3 regions of the Bacillus sp. SRL337 genome follow, and region 1 is predicted to be linked to each of the others. Evidence: riboswitches for the same ligand, from Rfam matches in the RefSeq annotation. Region 1 holds a riboswitch; each other region holds the start of a gene.
What was found. Region 1 has a riboswitch for S-adenosylmethionine ahead of AC4E8A_RS22570 (methionine ABC transporter ATP-binding protein). Riboswitches for the same ligand answer to the same signal wherever they lie in the genome.

Region 1 (2,265 bases):
TGTCTCATCTTTCCATTGGATCAATTTGATTGCTCCCTTCCCGATTTAATAAAATGATCAATTTCACTCATTTTTCCCTGTAACTCGCTCACTTGCTTTTGGAGATTTCTTCTTTTTTCGAGCAAAAGTGCTTCAAGGTTAAAGAAGGACTCATCATTCATTACTCCTTGCATTTCCTGAATGGTAAGCCCGAAGTCCCGGAGCTTGACGAGAAGAATGGCTAGAAAATAAGATCCGTCATCATAATAGCGATAGTGATTTTTTGGATCAATATATGCCGGTTCGAGCAGTTTTATCTCTGAATAATACCGCAGCGTTTCTTTGCTGAGACCGGTAATCTTGGCAAACTCACTGATTTTATACATATTTCTCCCCCTGCACCTGCTTTTTATCATAAACCATGGGGTGCACCACATGGTCAAATGGTTTGGAATAAAATTTTTCATACCCGACTTGCTGCTGTTTTCTCCAAGTATAGCCTATGAAACCTATCAAACCCAAAAGAGGATCAAGTACTCATTTTTGAAAATTTATTTTTTTATGTATTGACACTTTTGAAATGACGTTGTAAAGTGTAACTCAAGTTAAAAAAACAGAATAAATTTCCATACTTCTTATCAAGAGAGGCAGAGGGACTGGCCCTGTGAAGCCTCGGCAGCGGACTATTTTAGTACCGTGCCAAATCCAGCAAGCATTGCTTGAAAGATGAGAAGAGGCCGGATTACATAATCATGCCCTCTTCGCTTTCAAGAAGAGGGTTTTTTATTTTTTTTTAAAATAATGGCATAAAGGAGGAAAATCAGGGCGGTTTTTACATTTTAATCTGAGTAATTTGATAAAAATAATAAAGTTTCTTATCAAGAGAGGCAGAGGGACTGGCCCTGTGAAGCCTCGGCAGCGGACTATTTTTTTAGTACTGTGCCAAATCCAGCAAGCTTTTAGCTTGGGAGATAAGAAGAGTCCTTTTTGCCCGCGTGCCAAAAACCTCTTCCATCTCCTGGAAGAGGTTTTTTTAATACAGCTAAAGAAGGGAGCCATATACACAATGATTGAATTCCAAGGACTGACAAAAATTTATGAGAGTGGGGACCAGCCAGTCAGGGCACTGGACGGAATCGATATGAAGATAAACGAAGGGGAGATCTTTGGTGTCATCGGCTTCAGCGGAGCAGGGAAAAGCTCCTTGATCCGCTGTGTCAACTGGCTGGAGAAGCCGACCTCAGGAAGCGTGGTCGTGAATGGGAAAGACCTTACCAAACTGTCTCCAAAAGAAATCAGGGAGGTCAAACGAAATATTGGCATGATTTTTCAACATTTCAACTTGTTGAATTCCAAGACGGTGTTTGCCAATGTTGCCATGCCGCTGAAGCTCGGGAAAGTTCCAAACAATGAAGTCAAGGAACGTGTAACGGAACTTCTTGAATTCGTCGGGCTGGGTGATAAGGCGGACTACTATCCGGATCAGCTGTCAGGCGGGCAGAAGCAGAGAGTCGGGATTGCGAGGGCACTTGCCACAAAGCCTGCCATTTTGCTTTGTGATGAAGCAACATCGGCCCTGGATCCACAGACAACAAACTCGATCCTGCAGCTGTTGAGAAAGGTCAACAAAGAATACAACATCACCATACTCATCATCACCCATGAAATGACGGTCATCCGGGAAATCTGCGATAGGGTGGCAGTCATCGAAGCAGGAAAGATCATCGAAGAAGGATCCGTCTTCAATGTCTTCTCTGAACCGCAAACAACGACAGCGAAGAATTTTGTCAGCACTGTGATGAATGATGCATTGCCGGAAACAATCAAAGAAATCGTCCGGTACAATGCCGGTTTGCAAAAAATCTTCAGAATCAATTTTGTCGGGGAGTCTGCCGGGCAGCCGCTTCTCTCCAAAGTTGCAAAGAAATTCGATATCGATACGAATGTATTATTTGGAAATATCACGGAACTTCAAGGCGTACCATTCGGCAACTTGATTGTCGAATTCATCGGAAGCGATAGTGAGATCAAGCGAGCGTTGATGTATATCAACCAGGAAAAAGTCAGAATCAAGGAGGTTGAAGCAAATGCTAGTTGATCAGGAGCAAATCATCGAAGCACTCATTGAAACCATCCAGATGGTCGCATTTTCACTATTGTTTTCAGCCCTTCTTGGATTGCCGCTGGGGATCCTGCTGGTTGTCACCCGCAAAGGGCATCTCATGGAGAACCTGCCGGTGTTTAATGTTTTAAATGGAATCATCAATGTGTTCAGGTCGATTCCGT
Region 2 (2,265 bases), 680 kb from region 1:
TCTGGCGTAGAAGGGTGCAGCCCCAATGATGAGGGCAGGAAGCGCTGCGTTGGCTCCGCGGATCGTCCCTAGAAGGAACTTCGTAAACGGAATCAACAGCACAATCAAAATAATAAACGGGATTGAACGGAAGACATTTACTACTGCACTCGTTACGGCATAAACTGCCTTGTTTGCCCAAATGTTATTAGGGGAGGTTAAAAATAATAAAAGACCAAGAATAATTCCAAGCACTAGTGTTATAGCTACAGACATTCCTGTCATGTACAGGGTTTCAAGGGTCGCTTCCCACATTTTTTCTCCATCAACGTTTGGAAAGAGAGTTTCAATCATGATTAATCACCTCAATCCCAACTGTTTGTTTCTTCAGGTACTCAACTGCTGCTTCTTCATCGGCACCAGCTAAGTGAATAAACAACGTGCCGTATGATCCGTCCTGTGTCTGGGAAATGCTTCCCTGGATGATATTGGCGTTGATATCAAAGTTCCTGATCAAGCTCGTAATGAGCGGCTGCTCGGTCTGTTCCCCAACAAATGTGAGTTTGACAATTTTTCCTTCTGGATAGTGCGAAATGAGATTTTCAATGGCATCCTTCGTGTTTCCAGTTTCGGACACTTCCCCTACAAAACGCTGAGTGATCTTCTGCTGCGGGTTCCTGAAAACGTCCAGTACATTCCCCGATTCGACTACCTTCCCGTTTTCCATGACAGCCACCCGGTGACAGATCTTTTGAATCACTTTCATTTCATGGGTAATCAGGACAATCGTCAATCCCAGTCGTTTATTGATATCTACCAGAAGATCAAGGATGGAATCAGTTGTTTCCGGGTCAAGTGCTGAAGTCGCTTCATCACATAGCAAGACCTTTGGATTATTGGCAAGAGCCCGGGCAATTCCAACACGCTGCTTTTGGCCGCCGCTCAATTGTGAAGGATAAGCATCCTCCCGCCCTTTCAAACCAACCAGTTCAATCAGCTCATCGACTCTCCTATTTCGTTCTTCCTTGGCAACCTTAGTAATTTCCAGAGGAAATGCAATATTATCCCTGACAGACCTCGACCAAAGGAGATTGAAATGTTGAAAGATCATAGAGATTTCGTGGCGTGCGTTTCTCAGTTTCTGACCCTTTACCTGTGAAACAATATGGCCGTTGACATCGATTGTCCCTTCACTTGGGATTTCAAGTCCGTTCAACATACGGATCAGTGTACTTTTTCCGGCACCGCTGTAACCGATCACCCCGAAGATTTCTCCGTCATCTATAGTTAGGTTCACATCATCCACCGCAGATATGGCACCCTTTTTACTGTTAAAAATCTTGCTCACATTAGAAATACTAATCATTTTACCTCACCTCTCTCCACTAAACCTATAAGACTAGTAGGCTTTAGTGCCGTTGTGTAAACATTGCTGTATTATTATTTGCGTTCAACACATTCCTAAACATTTTTCTGATAGGAATGAACCTCAAATAAAAAATGCCTTCCTGCAATGAGCAGAAAGGCATGATAATTTATCATTCACCTTTCTCTCATCTTCCAAAGCACTACAGCTTTGTGTGAATTGGCACCATTTCAACATAGTTGACGGTTGCCGGGCTTCGCAGGGCACATCCCTCCACCTCTCTCGATAAGAGCAAGTAATTCGCTTTATTCAATTAATCCTTTAATGGATAAAAGTAATCTTTACTTCTGAATGTGATTTTACATTGGTTTTTTGTTGCTGTCAACAATTTTCATTAAAAAGTTCTTCCTAAATGACTACCGGCTCTGCATCATGAATTCTGCATAATGTTAAGATGGATTCTACAAATAATAATCCCCTGTACGTACCGATCACAGATATTTCCTGCCTTCCCGAAAGGACCGTGAGCTTTTCCCTTCCGTCAAGCAGCACACTAATTTGTTCAGGGCTTCCTTCTACTATAAAATCTGATTCGTAATTCTCTCCTTTTCCCACAGCGAGTTCAATGTTCTTTCCAAAGGAAACCATCCTCACCTCAACCCCATTATTAAAAGCGACCACAAAAGGTGTCTCCGGCATTATTGCTTTCAAATGATATCTCAAATTGACTTCTTCCATCATTCTTAAGATCTCTTTTTCCAATCGCTCATCCCCTTATTCAAGTCTCTTGTATATTAGTTCCACCTTCTGGATAGAAATCCTTTTGAAACTCCTCGACAACTTCTGAAATGGGAATGATTGATCGTGTCGATTTGAATGAAAGTTGAAAATTTCCCGAGAAATATGTAAAAGAACGGTAT
Region 3 (2,265 bases), 1.9 Mb from region 1:
AAGAGAAATGGAAGAAGCTTTGCATTATGCCATTAACCCTACAGAGGATAGCAGGAGGCTAACCGTATTTCTGAAGGAGCGGTTTGGCCGTTGGATGATTGAGGAGGCCGATAGATGGCTGGAAAAACATAATCCGTCCAAGCAGCAGCACCTATTATTGACTTGAATAGCTCTGCGTCAGTGCTGAGCTTGTTTCGTTCACTTCCATCCAAAATGTCATGGCTGCTTCGAACCCTGACCGCTTGTAAAACTCCAAGGCGTGTTGATGACCGATAAAACTTTGATAAGGGCATCATGAATATCAGCATATTGTTTCAGCCATACCATTGACATACGGAAAGGATTGATTCTGCCTCATACTGCCTGCATCCTGCTTTAATGAAAAACAGACAAGTATCCAACATAGTCACCCACTGCTGGTGAAAGATCAAAAAATGTAGAAAACTATTATCTAAAGCTTGTTTTGGAGGAATATTCGTGTATACATATCCGACTATTTGTTCACCATCCTATACTGAAACAAGGCAGTACTTTTAAAAGAAGGCACCATTCTGGTTTCATAGGTCATAGTATTGAAAGTGGGATGGCGGCCAAGCTTTCTGAAGAATCATTCATTCATTCCTTAACAGTGCTATTTTCTACGTCAGGATCACCTTCCTCATCATTTTTCATGGCTTATAACTATAAAATTTTTTTCATTGATATAGAAACAAAGACAACGCTTACATCAATTTAGTGGAAAAATCTTTATTGACTTACAGCGCTAAAGGGATTAATATCCAATGTAGGCAAATTAATTTGACAATTTCATAAATTCAATTATCAAGAGTGACCGAGGGATCAGGCCCTAAGACGTCCGGCAACCTCCGTAAAGGAACGGTGCCAAGTCCTGCAGAATGATTTCATTCTGAAAGATAAGTGATCGATATACAGATGCTTCTTTCAGTTGAAAGGGGCATTTTTTTATTTAGGCGCTGGAAAAAGCTGTTGATTCAGTCTTTAAGTACCCGTCTTCCCGTGCTTGGTGGAGGCAGATAAGCCAGCGGTGTTATGTTGGGTTCAGCTGTCCCGCTTGGCCCCATGAGACGATGCCTTCATTTTTTAATTAGATAATACCTTTAATTGAGCCAATTTCTAAATATGAGGGGTGTATCCAATGATTGAGATCAAGAATCTTGTAAAAGAATACAAGACTAAAAAACAGACTGTCATCGGGGTCGATGATGTGTCAGTAACAATTAATAAGGGAGAGATTTTCGGAATCGTCGGGTACAGCGGCGCGGGAAAAAGTTCACTGATCCGCTGCTTGAACCTTCTGGAAAAACCAACTTCGGGAGAAATCATCATTGATGGGCAGGACCTGACAAAGCTTCCTTCAGGAGAGTTAAGAAAGGCGCGGCAAAAAATCAGCATGATTTTTCAGCATTTTCATTTAATCAAGGCGAAGACGGTTTCTGATAATCTCGCGTTTGCTTTAAAGGCTGCACGTGTCCCCAAATCCGCAATTAAACCAAGGGTCACAGAATTGCTTGAAAAGGTGGGGCTAAGCGATAAAGCAGATGCCTACCCCTCCCAGTTGAGCGGGGGGCAGAAGCAGAGGGTAGGGATTGCCAGGGCTTTGGCGAACAACCCTTCAGTGCTCTTGTGTGATGAGGCGACATCCGCCCTGGATCCCAGCACGACAAAGGCAATTTTGAAATTGCTGAAGGAGATCAACAAAGAAATGGGCCTGACAATTGTTCTGATCACTCATGAAATGGAAGTGGTAAAAGAAATCTGTGACAGAATGGCGGTCATGCAGGATGGGAAAATCGTGGAAGAAGGGCCGGTGTATGAATTGTTTTCAGATCCTCACCAGCCATTGACAAGGCAGTTCATTGAGAACATCCTGCAGTTTGAACTGCCTCCGCATTTGCTTCAGGCACGGAAAGGCAAGTTGATTAAAATACAATTCAAAGGATCCATTGCTGAAGAAAGTATTGTCTCGGATGTGTTCCAAAAATACAAAGTCAGGGGTAACATCCTTCACGGAAAAATTGAATATATTCAGGATGTCCCGCTTGGAATCTTTATCATGGAACTGATTGGGGACCCGGGAGAGATTGAAGCAGCCTTGGGCTATATCAGCCTTAGGACACAAAGTCTGGAGGTGCTGAATCATGCTGCCTGAATCATTGACAGCGATTCTACCTGAGTTGAATAAAGCGTTCTTTGAAACCATTTACATGGTGGGCATATCGCTTGCCGTTTCGATCCTTATTGGGC

Region 2: it holds a riboswitch for S-adenosylmethionine, as region 1 does, so the genes downstream of both, AC4E8A_RS19410 (methionine ABC transporter ATP-binding protein) here and AC4E8A_RS22570 (methionine ABC transporter ATP-binding protein) in region 1, are expected to answer to the same signal.
Region 3: it holds a riboswitch for S-adenosylmethionine, as region 1 does, so the genes downstream of both, AC4E8A_RS13315 (methionine ABC transporter ATP-binding protein) here and AC4E8A_RS22570 (methionine ABC transporter ATP-binding protein) in region 1, are expected to answer to the same signal.

The regions. Positions count from the first base shown of each region.
Region 1 covers NZ_OZ481793.1:4,515,402-4,517,666, reverse strand. The annotation lists gene AC4E8A_RS22580 (SRPBCC family protein) at 1-24, opposite strand, end outside; gene AC4E8A_RS22575 (MerR family transcriptional regulator) at 21-365, opposite strand; SAM riboswitch class I at 612-712, shown strand; SAM riboswitch class I at 852-957, shown strand; gene AC4E8A_RS22570 (methionine ABC transporter ATP-binding protein) at 1,046-2,077, shown strand; gene AC4E8A_RS22565 (methionine ABC transporter permease) at 2,067-2,265, shown strand, end outside.
Region 2 covers NZ_OZ481793.1:3,837,363-3,839,627, forward strand. The annotation lists gene AC4E8A_RS19405 (methionine ABC transporter permease) at 1-333, opposite strand, end outside; gene AC4E8A_RS19410 (methionine ABC transporter ATP-binding protein) at 326-1,345, opposite strand; SAM riboswitch class I at 1,530-1,637, opposite strand; gene AC4E8A_RS19415 (hypothetical protein) at 1,754-2,107, opposite strand.
Region 3 covers NZ_OZ481793.1:2,624,102-2,626,366, reverse strand. The annotation lists gene AC4E8A_RS13320 (nucleotidyltransferase domain-containing protein) at 1-166, shown strand, start outside; SAM riboswitch class I at 817-921, shown strand; gene AC4E8A_RS13315 (methionine ABC transporter ATP-binding protein) at 1,157-2,170, shown strand; gene AC4E8A_RS13310 (methionine ABC transporter permease) at 2,160-2,265, shown strand, end outside.